3 regions of the Dialister sp. genome follow, and region 1 is predicted to be linked to each of the others. Evidence: a T-box and tRNA genes for the amino acid it is inferred to sense, from the RefSeq annotation. Region 1 holds a T-box; the other regions hold tRNA genes.
The links. The T-box of region 1 lies ahead of thrS (threonine--tRNA ligase). A T-box ahead of a tRNA ligase gene usually reads a tRNA of that ligase, here a tRNA-Thr.
Positions count from the first base shown of each region.

Region 2: it has a tRNA-Thr gene. The T-box ahead of thrS (threonine--tRNA ligase) is inferred to sense a tRNA for this amino acid. The anticodon was not compared.
Region 3: it has a tRNA-Thr gene. The T-box ahead of thrS (threonine--tRNA ligase) is inferred to sense a tRNA for this amino acid. The anticodon was not compared.

Region 1 is NZ_CP181256.1:1,013,371-1,019,460, forward strand. It holds gene galE (UDP-glucose 4-epimerase GalE) at 1-548, opposite strand, end outside; gene ACFWUL_RS04140 (hypothetical protein) at 710-1,234, shown strand; gene ACFWUL_RS04145 (MgtC/SapB family protein) at 1,570-2,262, shown strand; T-box leader at 2,562-2,764, shown strand; gene thrS (threonine--tRNA ligase) at 2,860-4,767, shown strand; gene ACFWUL_RS04155 (HutP family protein) at 4,769-5,203, shown strand; ribosomal protein L20 leader region at 5,234-5,344, shown strand; gene infC (translation initiation factor IF-3) at 5,343-5,879, shown strand; gene rpmI (50S ribosomal protein L35) at 5,896-6,090, shown strand, end outside.
Region 2 is NZ_CP181256.1:2,173,970-2,180,059, forward strand. It holds gene ACFWUL_RS08610 (hypothetical protein) at 1-408, opposite strand, end outside; gene tuf (elongation factor Tu) at 889-2,076, opposite strand; tRNA gene ACFWUL_RS08620 (tRNA-Met) at 2,306-2,382, opposite strand; tRNA gene ACFWUL_RS08625 (tRNA-Thr) at 2,384-2,459, opposite strand; tRNA gene ACFWUL_RS08630 (tRNA-Met) at 2,487-2,562, opposite strand; tRNA gene ACFWUL_RS08635 (tRNA-Tyr) at 2,568-2,652, opposite strand; tRNA gene ACFWUL_RS08640 (tRNA-Thr) at 2,657-2,732, opposite strand; gene ACFWUL_RS08645 (DUF951 domain-containing protein) at 3,090-3,332, opposite strand; gene ACFWUL_RS08650 (hypothetical protein) at 3,435-4,493, opposite strand; gene whiA (DNA-binding protein WhiA) at 4,594-5,517, opposite strand; gene yvcK (uridine diphosphate-N-acetylglucosamine-binding protein YvcK) at 5,517-6,090, opposite strand, start outside.
Region 3 is NZ_CP181256.1:1,906,582-1,912,671, reverse strand. It holds gene ACFWUL_RS07665 (aminopeptidase C) at 1-803, shown strand, start outside; gene ACFWUL_RS07660 (alpha/beta hydrolase) at 859-1,626, opposite strand; tRNA gene ACFWUL_RS07655 (tRNA-Thr) at 1,974-2,049, opposite strand; tRNA gene ACFWUL_RS07650 (tRNA-Gly) at 2,133-2,206, opposite strand; tRNA gene ACFWUL_RS07645 (tRNA-Pro) at 2,212-2,288, opposite strand; gene ACFWUL_RS07640 (hypothetical protein) at 2,393-2,821, shown strand; gene ACFWUL_RS07635 (ISNCY family transposase) at 2,925-4,085, shown strand; gene ACFWUL_RS07630 (ISAzo13 family transposase) at 4,233-5,453, opposite strand; gene ACFWUL_RS07625 (hypothetical protein) at 5,697-6,090, shown strand, end outside.

The DNA.
Region 1 (6,090 bases):
TCGCCGATGGAGCCGTCAAGAGCAGCGCCGGCGGCGTTGAAGTACCGGAGAGCCACATACCGGAGTCCGTAGGCATTGGTAAAGTCCCGCATCATATTTTCGATGACCAGTTTTGTCCGTCCATAAACGTTGGTGGGGTTATGGGGGAAATCCTCTTCAATCGGCGTCTTTTCCGGTTCCCCGTACACAGCGGCGGTGGAAGAAAAGACGATTTTATTGACACCCGCCTTCTTCATGCCCAGAAGCAGGTGCAGCGTCCCTTCCACATTGTTCGTGTAATACTTGGCAGGATCCACCATGGATTCTCCCACAAGAGAAAAAGCGGCAAAATGGATGACACCGGAAATATCATATTTTTTCAGTGTCTGTGCCACGAAATCCACATCGTGGATATCCCCCTTCACCAGGGTGACCCCTTCCGGTACGGACTCTGCGTGACCTGTAGCCAGGTTATCAAATACAACGGGAGTAAAATCTCCGGCCGCTGCCAGGGCTCTCACTGTATGGGAGCCGATATATCCGGCACCGCCGGTAACAAGAATGTTCATAGTATGCCCTCCTCTGAGCGTTTAATACATATGGTTATAGTATAGCATAAAAAGAAGGTCAGCGGCCTTTGGGCAAGGCTGTGACTTCGTCAGGCCGCAGCCCTTTTTTTACCATTTAGTGTATAATAATCATAAAGTTCTAATACAAGGAGTGATACCTCATGGCATCCTATGATTTTGACCGGATGGCGAAAAAGGCGGGCGTGGAAGGAAGTTTCCATGCCAGAAACGACGATATCCTCACGGAGGAAGAGGGAAAGAAACGGTGGCTTACCATGACCTTCCGCTTTTCCATTACCGATAATTACCTTTCCGGGAACGGGGGCCCCTATGATTATGTGTTTGATTTTCCCCATGGTCACTTCGAGAGAACGGAGTGGAAGAACGGAATCCCGGAGGTCAGGGAAGGAGATATTCCCAAGGGAGCCATGACGGCCTTTGCTGAATCTATGGGCTTCCTCTTTACCCTGCCCCAGAAGCAGTCTGTCACGAATACGAAGTCCCTGGAAGTCAATACGGACGCCTATGAAAAGGAAAAGTACGGTCCCATCAAGCGGCTCACCCGCTGTGAACTCCGGGCAGGGGACCGCTTCTTCCGCTGGGTGGCGGAGAAGGATAAAGATACGCCATTTCCGGAGCTCTACGAGGCTTTCAAGCGGCTGCGGGAGTCTGTTGACCGTGGATGAGTGGAAGTCCTCGGTCTTTGAGAGGTTCGTAAGGGTTGTGGCTTTCACATCGCTTCGCTTGTGAAAGCGGGTTGTGGGTTGGCATCGCTGCGCTTGCCAACCGGGTAGGGCGCTGCACTTAAAAGGAAGGGAAACCTTATATAACGCTGCCAGTGGCTGCGAAGCCGCTAATCCACCTCATGCCCCCGGTGCGAAGCACCTACCACTCCACGGGAAAAGCGACTCACGATGATTTGCGCGTCGCTGACGCTCCTTCAAATCATGTTCACCCACCACCTTTAGCCCCACATACACATGCATATGGATTACATACATTTCATCCCAAAGGAGTCATCATGGACGATATTATCGACTTTTTCCAATCCTGGACCATGGCGGGTATTGCTGCCCGGCTCTTTCTGGCTACCCTGGCAGGGGTCATAATCGGTATGGACAGGGAATACAAGAACAAAGGCGCCGGCATCAAGACTCATGCCCTGGTCTGCATCGGTGCGGCTATGGCCATGATTGTGAATGAATTTATACTCCGCTCCTTTCCCACATCCAATACGGACCTGGCCCGCATCGGGGCCCAGGTGGTGAGCGGCATCGGTTTCCTTGGTGTGGGCACCATTATTGTCACCGGCCGGAATGAAGTGAAGGGACTCACTACGGCAGCAGGGCTCTGGGTGTGTGCTGGTATCGGACTGGCGGCGGGGATCGGATTTATCAAAGGAACCATTCTGGCCCTGCTGTTCGTCATATTCATCCTTCGAATCCTGGAGCCCGTAGATAAACGGCTCCGTGCAAGGGCCAGGGATATGGATCTCTACGTGGAATTTGAAAATATGGAGGCCATCCGTTCCTTCCTGACCGGCCTTAGGGCAAAGGGAATCAAAGTTACCAATTTCAGCATTTATCACCAGCGCCGGGCTCTTTTCTCGACCACCGCCACAATGACCGTAAAAATGGAGCATCACGGGGATCATGAAATATGGCTCCACGAGTTCAGTGAGATACCCGGAGTGCTGTACGTGGAAGAAATATAGATCCTGTGGGATGGCTGGGTATATATCAAACGGATGGATGGGGCATAAAGGTGGTGGGTTGTGGCTTCAACACCGCTTCGCGTGTTGAAGCGGGTTGGAGCGCTGCGCTTAAAAGGAAACGAGACCTTATATAACACGGCTTTGCCGCTGATTCACCTTATGCCCCCGGCGCGAAGCGCCTACCACCTGGTGAATGAGCGAAGCGCAGTTCACCTGCCACCTTTAGCCCCATACATACGTATGGGACTGTATGCAAAAAAATCCTTGACAAACGGCTCATCCGGGACTATAGTAAACACATAAATGCGATGACGGAGACATGATGTGTCCGGTCCATTGTTTCAGAGAGTCTGCGGTCGGTGTGAGCAGATACGATGGTGGGCAGGTTACCGCTTCCGAGCAGGGGAATTGAAATTCTCCCGGACCGCTCCCGTTAGAGGCCTATGAGTGAAGCAATGCTTCAATTTGGGTGGAACCACGGAAATGAACTTTCGTCCCTTAGCGGGATGGAAGTTTTTTTATTTCTCCGAAACCTGTACTCCATCATGGAGGGCTGTTCCCAGCGGCTAAGGGGAGAATACAGAAAGGAAGAGTTTCATGATTACAATCAAGCTGAAAGACGGCAAGGAAAAACAGTTCGAAAGCGCTGTATCTCTGGCTGATGCAGCCAAGGCTATTTCCAACAGCCTCGGCAGGGATGCCCTGGTGGCAAAGGTGAACGGCGAGCTCACCGACCTTCGTGACCCCATCGTAGACGGCAGCGAAGTCGAATTTTTCACAAAGGAAGATAAGGAAGGCCTCTTCACACTGCGCCACACCGCTTCCCATGTCATGGCACAGGCCATCCAGCACCTGTTCCCGGGCACCAAGTTCGCCATTGGCCCCGCTATTGATGACGGCTTCTACTATGACCTGGATTCTGACCATGTATTCAGCCAGGAAGATTTCCCGGCCATTGAAAAGGAAATGGCAAAGATTGCCAAGGAAAATATTCCTCTCGTGAAGAAAGTGGTCAGCCGCGCAGAAGCGCTGAAGTTCTTCCAGGACAAGGGCCAGGACTACAAAGTCATGCTCATCAATGACCTTCCGGAAGACGCACAGATTTCCCTCTACGAACAGGGCGATTTCACAGATCTCTGCGCCGGTCCCCATCTCCGCTCCACCGGCAAGGTAAAGGTATTCAAGATCATGACTGTTGCCGGCGCTTACTGGCGCGGTGATTCCAAGAATAAGATGCTCCAGCGTATCTATGCTACCGCCTTCTTCAAGAAGGAAGACCTGGACCATTTCCTCTATGTCCGTGCAGAAGCAGAAAAGCGGGATCACAGAAAACTGGGCAAACAGCTGGATCTCTTCTCCTTCCATGAAGAAGGACCGGGATTCCCCTTCTTCCATCCGAAGGGCATGGTTCTCCGGAACAAGCTCATGGACTATGAACGGGAACTGTTCAAGGAATTCGGCTATGTAGAAATCATGACCCCGATTATCCTGTCCAAGAAACTCTGGATCCAGTCCGGCCATTGGGATCATTACAAAGAAAACATGTACTTCACCAAGATCGACGATGAAGACTATGCTATTAAACCGATGAACTGCCCCGGCGGAATCCTTTATTTCAAGACCCAGCAGCGTTCCTACAGAGACCTGCCCATGCGTGTCGGTGAATTCGGTATCGTTCACCGCCACGAACTGAAGGGCGCTCTCCACGGACTGTTCCGTGTACGCTGCTTCACCCAGGATGATGCTCACATTTTCATGACCCAGGACCAGATGAAGGACGAAGTCATCAAGTGCATGGCCATGTACAAGAAGATGTACGGCGTATTCGGTCTGGAATACCATGTAGAACTGTCTACCCGTCCGGAAAACTCCATGGGCAGTGATGAACTGTGGGAAATTTCCACCAACGCTCTCCGGGATGCCATCGAAAAGACCGGCGTTCCTTACCAGATCAACGAAGGGGACGGCGCCTTCTATGGGCCGAAACTGGACTTCCACGTACAGGACTCCCTGGGCCGTACCTGGCAGTGCGGCACCATCCAGATGGATATGCAGCTGCCGGAACGGTTTGATGTAAACTACATCGGTGAAGATGGTGAAAAACACAGAGCCGTCATGCTCCACAGAGCTGGCTACGGCTCCCTGGAACGTTTCATCGGCATCCTCATCGAACACTTCGCCGGCGCATTCCCCACATGGATTGCCCCGGTACAGGTCAAGGTCATTCCGGTTACCGAAAAGAACATGGACTACGCAAAGACCGTAGCTGCTGCCCTCTCCGATTCCGATATCCGGGTGGAAGTGGAAGAAGCCAATGAAACCCTGGGATACAAGATCCGCAAGGCACAGATGGAAAAGGTTCCGTACATGCTCATCGTAGGGGACAAGGAAATGAAGACCCACACCGTGGCTATCAGAAGCCGCAAGAATGGGGACGAAGGTTCCAGCCCGCTGGCCATGTTCGTAGCAAACCTGATTCGTGAAATCAAGAGCAGAGAATACTGATATGGCAAGAGAATTTCAGAGCGCCGACGTGGCAAGAGCTGCCGTACGGATGGCACTGTCAGAAACCAGGGCCGATGAGAATGCTCTCCGGGAACAGCTCATGGCCCAGGGAATCCGGTCCGTAGCCGTTAACTTCGGCGGCAAATTCACCGATATTTTACCGAAGATTTTTGAATCTGCCATCGTGGCAGCCCAGCGGCAGCATGTGATTTCCGACACCCATGTAGGGGACGGATCCGTGCTGGGCGCTATGGAATCCGCTGTGGAACAGGTAAAGCTCATGGCCATCGGCATGAACGTCGGTGGCAAGATAGGTATTGCCCGGTGGAAAGAACACCTCTGCGTGGCTATTTTCGTGGGAGTGGGGGTTCTCCACTTCAACGAAGTCACCATCGGTATGGCCCACAGGGTTTTAAGAAATGACTTGACAGATTAATGCCCATAGTGTATTATATCTAGCGTAATTGATTGCAAGCAGAAGTCATCCGCTTCTCACCTTACAAGGCGCAGGCTACTAAGGTTTCATACGTATGAACTCGGAGCGGACGGTGTATGCCGTCCGCTTTTTACTTGCAATGATTTCTTTTTCGGAGGTGAAAAGAATAAGTAAAGAACTTAGTATCAACGAACAGATCCGGGCTCGTGAAGTCCGCGTCGTCAGCGATACAAACGAACAGTTGGGGATCATGACTCTTCATGAAGCCATCCGCATTGCGGAAGATAAGGGACTTGATCTCGTGGAAGTGGCTCCGAATGGCCGCCCGCCGGTATGCCGCATTATGAATTACGGCAAGTACCGTTATGAACAGCAGAAACGTGATAAGGAAGCAAAGAAGAAACAGAAGGTATTCCAGATCAAGGAAGTCAAACTCCGTCCGAATATCGAAGACCACGACTTCTTTGTGAAACTGAAAAATGCCCAGCGCTTCCTGGGAGACGGAAACAAGGTCAAGGTGACCATCATGTTCCGTGGACGGGAAATGACCCATCCCGAACTGGGACAGGAAGTACTCGACCGCTTTGCAAAAGAGCTCGGTGACTCCATTGTTCGCGAAAAGCCACCGAAATTAGAAGGCCGCAATATGACCATGGTCATTGGCCCAAAAGCATGAAAAAGGAGATATGATTATGCCGAAAATGAAAACCCGCCGTGCTGCGGCAAAACGTTTTACCAAAACAGGAACCGGAGAATTCAAGAGAAACAAGGCTTTCAAGAGCCACATCCTTGAAAAGAAGACCCAGAAGAGAAAGAGAAACTTCAGAAAAGCAGCACTGGTTTCCAAATCTGATTACAAACGCGTAGCAAGACTGCTTCCAAACGGC
Region 2 (6,090 bases), 1.2 Mb from region 1:
CATGCGGGTATGGTCATCCCCATAGCTTGCGGCATACTTTTCAACTTCTTCTATGGGCGCCCCTTCATCGGCAAGAATCTGCAGCAGGTAGTTCTTATGTCGATTTACATCAAATATTTTATAATCGTCTTTCTGGGCCGCTTCTTCCAGCTGCGGCAGTTTCGCTTCTATAAATTTCCGTTTCTTTGCCAGCATGGATGGTTTCTTGAAATGGCCAATGACAAAATCATATACATCATCTTCCATGTAATCGATAATTCGGCCATCCAGACGTTTAAGTATAAAATCAAGCATCCTGGTTTCATCCTTTTCACTGGGAATGGATTTGCAGATATCTTCCCATATGCCCAGTGTCTGATACACAAACCCATGGTCTGCCCACTTTCCTGCATGTTTGTCTTCGACCATCGGATATACGTGGCAAAGGTAAAGTTAAAGAGGTCACGCCATTCATCGGGGAGAGGAAAATCCTGTAACGCGTGATCCATCAGTTCATCTATATCATGGACCAGATACCCCATGTGCCGCCAATCCACAAAATTATAGTGAGCTGCCCGCGAAAAAGCAGCCCCCATCTGTTTCTTATATTCCCGAAGTTTTTCAGAATCCGCCATAAAGATGACCTCCTTCCATTTTAGATTTATTTTACGAAAAGAAAGGATGCAAAGCAATGGAAATCAAATTCCGGCAGTACACCATGCCCTTTGGGAAGTATCCTCGTCCATAATTGCTTTTATGTTTAATGGAGAAAGTAACCGTAAAGGAGGCTGCGGCGGATTGGCTTAAAGCACAATCTGCTAATTCATCTCCCAATTCTCTGTTTTACCGAAATAAAAAAGACTCCCCCATGGGAGTCTTTTTTATTTCAGTAAACCGGTTCAGGACCGATTATTTTACGATCTTAGCAACAACGCCTGCGCCTACGGTACGGCCGCCTTCACGGATAGCGAAACGCTGGCCTTCTTCCATAGCGATCGGGGTAATGAGTTTAACGCTCATTTCTACGTTATCGCCAGGCATGCACATTTCAGTGCCTTCCGGCAGGGTGATGTCGCCGGTTACATCGGTGGTTCTGAAGAAGAACTGCGGACGATAGCCGTTGAAGAACGGGGTATGACGGCCGCCTTCATCTTTGGTCAGTACGTAAACCTGGGCAGTGAATTCGGTGTGCGGATGTACGGTGCCCGGTTTAGCAAGAACCTGGCCGCGAACGATGTCTTTACGATCAATGCCGCGGAGCAGTGTGCCGATGTTATCACCAGCCAGTGCCTGGTCCAGTGTCTTTCTGAACATTTCAACGCCGGTAACGACGGTTTCGGTCGGTTTATCCTGGAGGCCGACGATTTCAGCCGGATCGCCTACTTTGACGGTACCACGTTCAACTCTGCCGGTAGCAACGGTGCCACGGCCGGTAATGGTGAATACGTCTTCGACAGGCATCAGGAACGGTTTATCGGTATCACGAACAGGAGTCGGGATGTAGTCATCAACAGCCTTCATGAGGTCGCGGATCTTCTGTTCATCTTCTTTGTTACCATTGAGAGCGCCAAGAGCGGAGCCAACGATAATCGGCACTTCATCTCCCGGATAACCATATTCGGTGAGGAGGTCTCTGATTTCCATTTCAACGAGGTCGATCAGTTCGGGATCATCGACCTGGTCAGCTTTGTTCAGGAATACGACGATTGCCGGAACACCGACCTGTTTAGCAAGGAGGATATGTTCACGGGTCTGGGGCATCGGGCCATCAGCTGCAGATACTACGAGGATAGCGCCATCCATCTGAGCTGCACCGGTAATCATGTTCTTTACATAGTCGGCATGCCCTGGGCAGTCAACATGTGCATAGTGACGTTTTTCGGTTTCATATTCAACGGTGGAGGTGTTGATTGTGATACCACGGGCTCTTTCTTCCGGAGCTTTATCAATGGAAGCATAGTCCAAGAAGTTTGCCTTGCCTTCTTCGGACAGCACTTTGGTGATAGCAGCGGTCAGGGTTGTTTTACCATGATCGACATGACCGATGGTGCCAATGTTAACATGCGGTTTTGTTCTTTCGTAATGAGCTTTTGCCATTTCTTTTCTCTCCTTATACAAAAAAGAATTTGCAAAAATAGATTTGCGCTTTACTTATTATACATTGAAAGTCAATGGTATACAAGAAATGAAGCACAATTCTATCTGCATTTTCATAAAAACGGAATGATAACCTGTTCTCCTTCCGCCGGATAGCTATTTCCGCCCCTCCCAGCGTATGGATAACAGTAAAAAGAGCTCTCCTGGGAGAACTCTTTTCTACGGTGTTTGGTGGCGGCTCAGAGATTTGAACTCCGGACACAGCGGGTATGAACCGCTTGCTCTAGCCAACTGAGCTAAGCCGCCATGGAGCTGATAACCAGGATTGAACTGGTGACCTTATCCTTACCAAGGATACGCTCTACCAACTGAGCTATATCAGCACATCTATATAAAGGAAATGATTATTATGGTAGCGGGGGCAGGACTTGAACCTGCGACCTTCGGGTTATGAGCCCGACGAGCTGCCAACTGCTCCACCCCGCGATATTTGGTGGGCGGAATAGGATTCGAACCTATGAAGGCAAAGCCGGCAGATTTACAGTCTGCTCCCTTTAACCACTCGGGAATCCGCCCATACTGGAGCTGGCAATAGGACTTGAACCTACGACCTGCTGATTACAAATCAGCTGCTCTACCAACTGAGCTACGCCAGCACGCAAGTGACGAGATATATTATACATAACTTCGTCTCGCTTGTCAAGCACTTTTTGCTCACTCGGAGGTACGTCCTCATCACGTTTATAGATTATAGCATTAACAGCCCTGTCTGTCTACCCCTTTTTTACAATTTTTTGAAATGAATTTACAGAAATACAGATTTGAGAGTTGAGGTCCAGCGGCTCTGCCGCAAAGGTATTTCTCCTCTCGAGAAGGGAAAAGGGCCCCTGTGATGGAGGGCCCTGTGGGAATTGACAGCTTCCCGCAGGCCTGAGCCCCAGCCACCGGATTCAGTCACCGATCACTGGCAACCGCAGACGAGTCATCTCGAACTCGATCCCAGCCCCAATCTCTCACCCTTCTGTGGATTCCTCTGTTCTTTTGGCCAGCGGGACGTCTTTTGTCACATCCCGGTTCAGGACTTTCTTTGCTCCCTTCAGGAAACGGGGACGGGGAATCAGGGCGATATGGCCGCAGCCCCGGCATTTTACACGCATATCGCTTCCCAGCTGCAGGACTTCCCATTCCTGGCTGCCGCAGGGATGTTTTTTCTTCATCTGCACAATATCACCGACGCGAAACTGAATATATTGCATAGGACATCTCCTTTGATTACTACAGCCACAGGCTTCATACCTGTGAGGCCACCATTCTCCCCAGGGAGAACCTTTTTATCCATTATACATGAGTTTCATGATTTATCCATTGTCCTTTTCCGGGACCATAAGGAACCGGATGGGCAGGTAGGTGGCACCGGCAGGGATAAAGCGGATGTACAGGTCCCTGCCCATGTCCCAGGTACCACAGAAAATCGTATCATCTTCGGTGCCATTGCCGAACCAGCGGCCCCCCAGTTTTCCATCGGTCCGGTACGTACGGAGAAGCTTCTCGTCAGGACCGATCTGGAAGGTTCCGAGATACACGCCGCCCTGGGCATTGATATACAGGTTGTACCGACCCTTTCCCCAATTGTGGAAAGTGATATGGTACGTCACGCCATAGTCCCCCGTATTTTCTCTTTCCACATGGGAAATTTCGTCCATCCCTTTCTGGAAGGGAATGGAATTTCCTATGGACAGGGCTGCGGGCCCTTTTGCAAAATCCCAGGTGCTGTTTTCCAGATAAATATCCCGGGCAAAGGTCCCCCTCATTTCATGGGAATCCGGAGGCAGGGGCAGGGCCGTGTCCAGTGCCTTCTGCACGTCTGCATCGCTTCCATCGGGCACAATGGCCACACCCATGGTGACAGGGGCCTTTGTTTCCACTTCCACCATGCCGCTTACCAGGTCCTCTTCCCTGATTCCTTCTTTATCATCATCGTAGAGGATGACCTTATTCTTATTTTTCAATGTCAGGGTCTCCGGTTTTCCGGCTGGTTCCACGGCTTCCCGGAAGGAAAGGGTCGACCCGGTGGGTACGTAGCTGCTGCTGGCGTCGCCTTTGACTCTTCTAAGAACGGTAAGAGGCTGCTTCCTGGCAGACTTCGCATACACCAGCACCCGGGCCGGGCCGCCGATTTCGTTCACGTGGTAGTAATAGACCCGCCCTTTCCCCGGCTTTACGGTACCCTCATAGAGGATACCTGTCTTATCCGCATATTCCGGACAGTCCGAAAAGATAAGGGTCCCTTCCGTTTTCGTTTCCTTCAAAGGCAGGGTGGTATAGTTCTCATCGAGAGGCGAAGCCGCCGATGCGCCGGCACCGCCTAACAGTACAAGACCGGATAATAACAGTGCTTTAATCGTATTTTTTAACATAACAGAATGGATCATTGACCTCACAATTTTATGAATAATATAAAAGTACAGTGGTTTGCCATGTACGCTGGCAGGGTTCCTCGCCCAGGGATTTCCGGTTCTACAGCTGCGGATTCCTCTCTTCCGCCATGGCCTCTATTTTCTTGAACCGGTGGGCGAGGCCGGACTTGGTGATGCCGCAGAGGGCAGCCAGTTCCGACAGGCTGGCATTGGGATTCGCCAGGCGCAGGTCGCAGGCTTCCCGGATTTTAGGGGAGAGGGAAGAACGGGGCACCCGGTCCAGCAGTTTCTGGACCATGTGGGTCTGGTGAACAGCAGCATCTACGGTTTTCTGGAGATTGGCGGTCTCGCAGTTGACCTGCCGGTTCACCCGGTTTCTCATGTCCTTCACCACCCGTACACTTTCAAAATCCAGGTAGCTCTGGCTGGCTCCCAGGATCTGGAGCAGCTCGGATACTTCATCCCCGTCTTTTATATACACAATATAATCATTTTTTCGGTCCGTCATCCGGGCATTCAGCTTGAATGCAGCCATAGTTTTCACGATTTCCTCGGCAAAATGGGATGACTGAGTCACCATTTCCAGATGGTAATCACTCTGGGGCCGGCTCACGGAGCCGCCGCCCAGAAAGGCACCGGCCAGGTAGGCCCGCTTTTCTTCCATGGTCTTAAGAAAAGCTTCATCGTCCACGGCGGCCATAGGGGAAAGGCCCATGGTATCCAGAAAAGCCAATCCCTGCTCTGAAGGTTGGACCACCAGGGTATACACATTTTTCTTCCGAAGTCTCCTCCCCTGCCGCACCATGGCACTGGGCATGAAGCCGAAGTCCTTTTTGAGATACACCAGGACCCGGCGGGCTACGGCGCTGTTGCCTGTAGAGAACTCCAGCCCCCACCGGCCGCCGGATCCAGTGATAAAAGAGCCGCTCATGCGGAGAAGAGCCAGAAGTTCCGCAGTGCGGCAGGATTTATCGTCCCGCCGAATACGGGCCAGCTCATTTTTGACCTGTTCTGTAAACGACATTAATGACTCCTTTTCAGATACTCGTCCAGAGCTTCCGGTGGAATCTTGGCCTGCAGCAGGTTATGGATCTGCATGAGTTCCTCTGCCAGCACATTTGTATCCTGCACCGCTTCCCGGGCAGGTCCCAGGAGATCCGCTTCAATGAGGGATGCCCCCAGGGATTCCACTTTTTTCCGGTCAATGGACACGGGATAGGCGTGGGCCTTTTCATATTTTTTCAGCACATCGGAAGCGGGAGTACCGGTATTGGCCAGCACGAAATCAACGACACCGCCGCCGATATGGTCTACAAGGGCCTTCAGGTGGTCCCCTACCGTATATCCTGACGTTTCACCGGGCTGGGTCATCACATTGCATATATAGATGACCGGCGCCCCGCTTTCGCGGATGGTCTGCAGGATTTCCGGCACCAGCAGGTTTGGGAGTACCGATGTATAAAGGCTCCCCGGACCCAGGGTAATGAGGTCCGCATCCCGCAAAGCCTTCAGGGCATCTCCCACAGCCATAGGGGCTTTAGGCACCGTGGACATATGGACAATGCGGATGTCCCGACCTTTCTTCTCCGGATAGGCG
Region 3 (6,090 bases), 890 kb from region 1:
TTACGGATACCCTGAACCGGCTGCTCCGCAAGGATGCCATGGAACTTCGGACGCTGATATCGGAAGGGAAAGATCCCTATCCCCGGAAAGAAGAAATGATGGGAGAAGTGTACAAGGCAGAATGCATTGCCTTTGGCAGGCCTGTGGGAACCTTTGATTTTACCTATCGGAATAAGGACAACGAGTTCCATGAGGACCGTCATCTGACGCCCCGGGAATTCTATAAGAAATATGTTGGGCTTTCCCTTCGGGATTACATGGCGGTCATCAATGAGCCCACCTTTGATAAACCCACGGGAAGAGTGATTGCCTTCCATGCGGTGGAAAACATGACAGGCCATGATATGAAGGGTCTGAACCTGACCCAGAAGGAAATGGAAGACCTCTGCATTGCCCAGCTGAAGGCGGGAGAGGCCATCTGGTTCGCCTGCGACGCCGGTGCCGCGGGAGCAAGAAAAGACGGGGTCTGGGACCCGAGGACCGTGCGGTATGAAGACCTGCTCGGCGGTTTTTCCACGGCCATGGAGAAAGGAAAGCGTCTGGAATACAGCGCCAGCTCCGCCAACCATGCCATGCTTCTCACCGGGGTCCACCTGGATGAAGAAGGAAAACCGGACCGCTGGAAAATAGAAAATTCCTGGGGCAAGGACGTAGGGGATAATGGATACTTCGTATGTTCCGAAGATTATTTCCGGGAATTCGTCTATGAAGCGGTGATCCTGAAGAAACATTTCAATCAGGAACAGCAGGAAATGATGAAAAAAGAACCGGTCTACATCAATGCCTGGGATGAGGACTACTGATCAGGTCCGTTGGAAATCCAAAATAAAAGGAAGCAGTCTTTCGGCTGCTTCCTTTTTATTCTCCATGGAAGAATTCTATGATTTTGTGGGTGGCCAGGGCCATGTGATTTGGATTCTGGAAGGGGTGGTTGGCGCCTTCGATGGGGACGAACTCGATTACATTATTTTCCGCAAAGGCCCGGGAGTCTTCAATGGGAATCATTTCATCCTTTGTGCCGTGGATGATGAGCATGTCGTCCGCAAAGTCAAAGTATTCATGATCCATGACGTCAAAGTTTTTCAGGGAATCAAAGAAGGACTGGTCCACTTTCATCTTCCGCTCAAAGCCTACGGAAATCTCTTTGCCCTTCTGCAGCTTCACTTTATCCTCTTCTGAGAGGTAGCTCATCATGGACTGGTACATGTGGATTGCCGGGCAGCGGAGGGCGATTCTGGTAAAAGGATTTCCTACTTCAATGAGGTAACGGAGGGTGAGGTAGCCTCCAAAGCTGGAGGAGTAATTATACACACGCTTGGCGCCCAGTTCTTCTTTGGCATATTCCACCACCAGGGTGAGGTAGGTGAGGCATTCTTCCAAGGTCAGCTTTTTCCTGGCATCCATGCCGTGGCAGGGCCAGTCGAAGGCGATGACAGCGAAGCCTTTGTACTTGGATGTCAGGTGTTCCCCAAAGTGGAGGGTGCCGGCGGTTTCCTTATTGCTGCCGAATCCGTGGGTGACGATGACCACATCCTCAAAAGAACGGGTACTTTTATCGTTGCTGTTGATGATGAGTTTACTGCGGATACTGAATCCGCCGCGGTTGATATCAAAGTGTTTTTCCATGTGATGGTAGTCCTGTTGTTATACAAATTGCGGTTTGTAGAGCTGTTGAGGGGGCTGAAGGATAGAGTCATTCGCGCGGGGGCTTCTAGCTACTAGCGGCTAGCAACTAGGAAAGCTCTACAGCCTACGGCACGAATGACTGGCGGAAATACCGGATGGGAAGCGCCGCAGGCTGGCCAGCTTTCCTAGCAGCTAGAAGCTAAAAGCTGGCAGCCCCGTGCCAGTGACTCTGTCCAACAGCATGCCAAACCGCTCGCTCTAACAACTCGACAAACTGAAATCGGTGAAATTTCATTCAATGAAAAAGGCCGTGAAAGGATAAATCCATTTCACAGCCCTTCCTGCGTTGGAGCCGGCAACAGGATTTGAACCTGCGACCTACGCATTACGAATGCGTCGCTCTACCAGCTGAGCTATACCGGCATGAACATATATATATTACTCGAGGAACTTCGGTTTGTCAAATCTGAGTCTCGTGTAAAAAATCCGCTCCGGCGGATAAAAAATGGAGCGGGTGAAGGGAATCGAACCCTCGTAACCAGCTTGGAAGGCTGGCGCTCTACCATTGAGCTACACCCGCATAAATGGTCGGAGCAGCAGGATTTGAACCTGCGACCCCTTGGTCCCGAACCAAGTGCGCTACCAAACTGCGCTATGCCCCGACAACGTAATTGATTATACCAGCACTTCCGAAATCTGTCAATGGATTTTTTACAAAGTTTTTTCACTTATGAACCACAAGTGATATTGTCTCAAGTAACCACAAATGAAAATGTCCCAGTCATGGTATAATCTCATCACAATCTTAACGCAAGTGATGGGAGGAATTTTTATCAGAAAGGTTGAATTAACGATGGACGAGCAGTTCAAATATGAAACAATCAAATCTCTTGTTAATCATCCAGATGGCAACAAGCTCGCAGCAGCAGTCCGGCTGGGGTGCACTGTCCGCACCGTAAACCGGTTAATCCTGCGCTATCGTCAGGAAGGTAAAGCATTTGTCCACGGGAACAGGGGTAGACAGCCCGTAACAACACTTCCAGCCTCACTCAGAGAAAAAATTGTGGCCCTTTACCAGAATGAGTACTATGGCGCCAATTTTACCCACTTTACCGAACTTCTGGACAGACATGAGAATATCCATGTCTCCGTTTCCTCTGTAGCCTCCATTCAACACTCTCTCAAGCCTCACTGAAAAGCAACACGAGAAAAAAGATTACAAGTCAATCTTGGCCCTTTACTTTGGGGAACAGAATGAGTAAGATCTATCTCCACCTCTTCATTGATGATGCTACTGCATCAATTTTACCCACTTTACCGAACTTCTGGACAGACATGAGAATATCCATGTCTCCGTTTCCTCTGTAGCCTCCATTCTTGAGGCAGCCTTTATTCTCTCTCCTAAGGCTACACGGGCCAAAAGAAAACGGATCAGGAGGAAATTGGAAGCAATGAAAAGCAACACGAAATCCAAGAAAAAGCAGATGGAAATACAAGTCAATCTTGTGGCTGCTGAAGATGCCCACAGCCGGCGTCCACGGCATGCTTACTTTGGGGAACAGCTGCAGGGTGATGCCACTCCATATGAATGGGTTCCCGGGAAGATCTGGCATCTCCACCTCTTCATTGATGATGCTACTGGCATCGTGACTGGCGGCTATTTTGACACCCAGGAGACCCTGAACGGCTATTACCATGTCCTCTGGCAGACTCTCAAAGATTACGGAATCCCTGTGGAAATCTTCACGGATAAACGCACTGTGTTCATTTACAAACAAAAAGGATCCCCGTCCATCGACGAGGATACCTATACGCAGTTCGGTTACGCTTGCAGGCAACTGGGGATACACCTTGAGTCAAGCAGCGTACCACAGGCCAAAGGCCGGGTTGAGCGGCTCAATGAGACGCTGCAGTCGCGCCTGCCGATTGAGCTGAGACAGGCAGGCATCACGACTATTGCAGACGCCAATGAATTCCTCAAGTCCTACCTAAAAGAATTCAATGCAAAGTTTGCACTTCCCCCCAATAGTACCAAATCAGCTTTTGTGACGCAACCGTCAGATGAGAGGATCAACCTGATACTGGCTGTACTTACAGGCCGTACGGTAGACAGAGGCCACTGCATCCGTTTCCAGCGTCAGTACTATCGTATGCTTGATTCAGAAGGCCATCAGGTGCATTATGCCAGCGGAACCAAAGTACTAGTCATACGGGCTTTCAACGGCGAACTCTACTGCAGTGTTAACGATACCAGTATCTACGCGCTGGAAGCCATCCCTTTGCGCCAGAAGAAATCTCCTGAGCTTGATGCTGACTATACCAAACCAAAGCCTCAGAAACACTGGATTCCACCGATGAGTCACCCATGGAAGCAGGCATCTTTCCGTCATTACGTCCTTACAAGACCGCATCATTCCAGACAAGATCCAGAAGAACTTGCATCGCGTAACATATTTTAGTAACATACTGGCCTAACCACTCAAAATAGCCCCACTATTGCGGGGCTATTAAATGACAATTCTCGGGACATTTTCAAAAATGCTTGACATGGATTTTTTACAAAGTTTTTTCACTTACTTACCATTTAGGATCTGTGCATTATTAAGCTATTCATATGATGGCCTGATGACATAATTCCAATCAGGATGAAATTCATTCCTTAACAGATTAATGCCAGCAAATTCCTTGTCAGAAACTTTAGTGCCTTTAGGGTAGACTGCGGTATCCGCTTTACACCGAACCACAAGCCCATTATCGGTAGTTGTTGAAGCGATCAGATTAACGATAATTTCAAGCGTTTCCAAAGGACGGCCTCGCCAGTTCTTTGTAATTTGGCTGAATAGTCGATGCTCTATTTTATTCCATTTGGATGTTCCGGACGGGAAGTGGCAGACTTCGATTTCAAGGCCACTTTCATCAGCAAATTTTTGCAGCTCAAATTTCCAAAGCCGGCTATGGCTTCCATTGCTTCCACCACCATCTGCCGTAATTAACAGACGGGTTGCTTCAGGATATCGTGGTTTACCCATCTCATCCCACCAGGAGCGGATCGAATTCACTGCGAACTGCGCAGTATCTGAGCTTACTCCCACATTCACAAACCCTTCATTGGCTGCAATATCGTAAACGCCGTAAGGAGCAGCTTTTCCCTTGTCAGGAAGAGGAAAGTCATGGTCAAGAACGTTTACCGGATTTCCTTTTTTGGCATATTCGGCTCCGCTATTTTTGAAATTTCCAATGTTTTCCTTTTTCTTACAGTCTATGGAAATAACAGGAAACCCGTTTTCCATGTATTCTTCAGCAGTTTCGTTGATGTGCCGGAACTGTGCGTCCCTGTCTGGGTGCTGGCTTCCAACCTGGTTCATTTTTTGATTGATTTGGAGGCTGTAACCCATATCTTTCAAGAGGTATCCGATTTTACGATATTTAATCTTATAACCACGGGCATTCATTTCCGCTTCGAGGTTACGCAGGCTCTTTGTCGTCCAACGCAAAGGTCCTTGGGGATCTCCAAAAGTGGAATTTTCCATAAGGCTTTCAAGTGCTTCTATAATTCCCGGCTGAGTAACCTCTATGGGCTTACGACCGCCGCCTTCCCTTCGGATACGAGGGGAAGGTGCATCTTGAGATAAATAGGGATGTTCAGAATTCAGATCTTTTATGCCATTCGTTATGGTTACCCGGGATACGCCAGTGGCTTTGCTGATAGCAGTAATTCCACCGTGGCCGAGTGCTTCGGCTTCAGAGGCCAGATATACTCGTTTCTGCGCCTCGTTAAGCAGTGGAAGCATCTTATTGATTTTATCTACAGGGACTTCTTTAACCATGCTGATTTCCTCCTTGGCATCAGCATAGCATTTTTTACACTTTTAATCAATTAAAATGTAAATATTGTTTGTGCACAATTCCTTACTTATTTACCCATTTATCCAGTTCTGCCCATATGGTGTAGATTGATGGATTGAGGTGAATTCCAAAAGTAGATGTATGACTGACAATAGGGGGGATGAAAAAGCGAATTTCCTGTTTTCAGGTGTGTTAATATATAAGATATAAATGAGGTGACAGTTATGGGCTATAGGGAATCGGAATTACTGGAAACGTTGAAAAAAGATTTCCAACATCCGGATTTATTGTTTACAAAGGATTATATCAGGCAGACAGGTATTACCGAGGATACAGGGAAATCCTACGAAGAGGTAATTCTGCCTTTCCTGCTGGATCATGCAGGAGATATGGTAAAGTCTGATACCAACTGGTCCATGTACAGGACAGTGGTTAAAGAAGCTAAAGGGGGGAGCCGGCTGCTGACCGGGATTCTCTCACAGGAAACTTTTGCCCAGTCTGTCCCTGTGGATATGGCAGTATTTCTGAAAGACAGCAGGACTTTGGAATGGGGGCATTTTGACTTCTCTACTATGGATAAAAGCGGTAAAGTGTTAACACTTTTCTCCATGCAGCCGG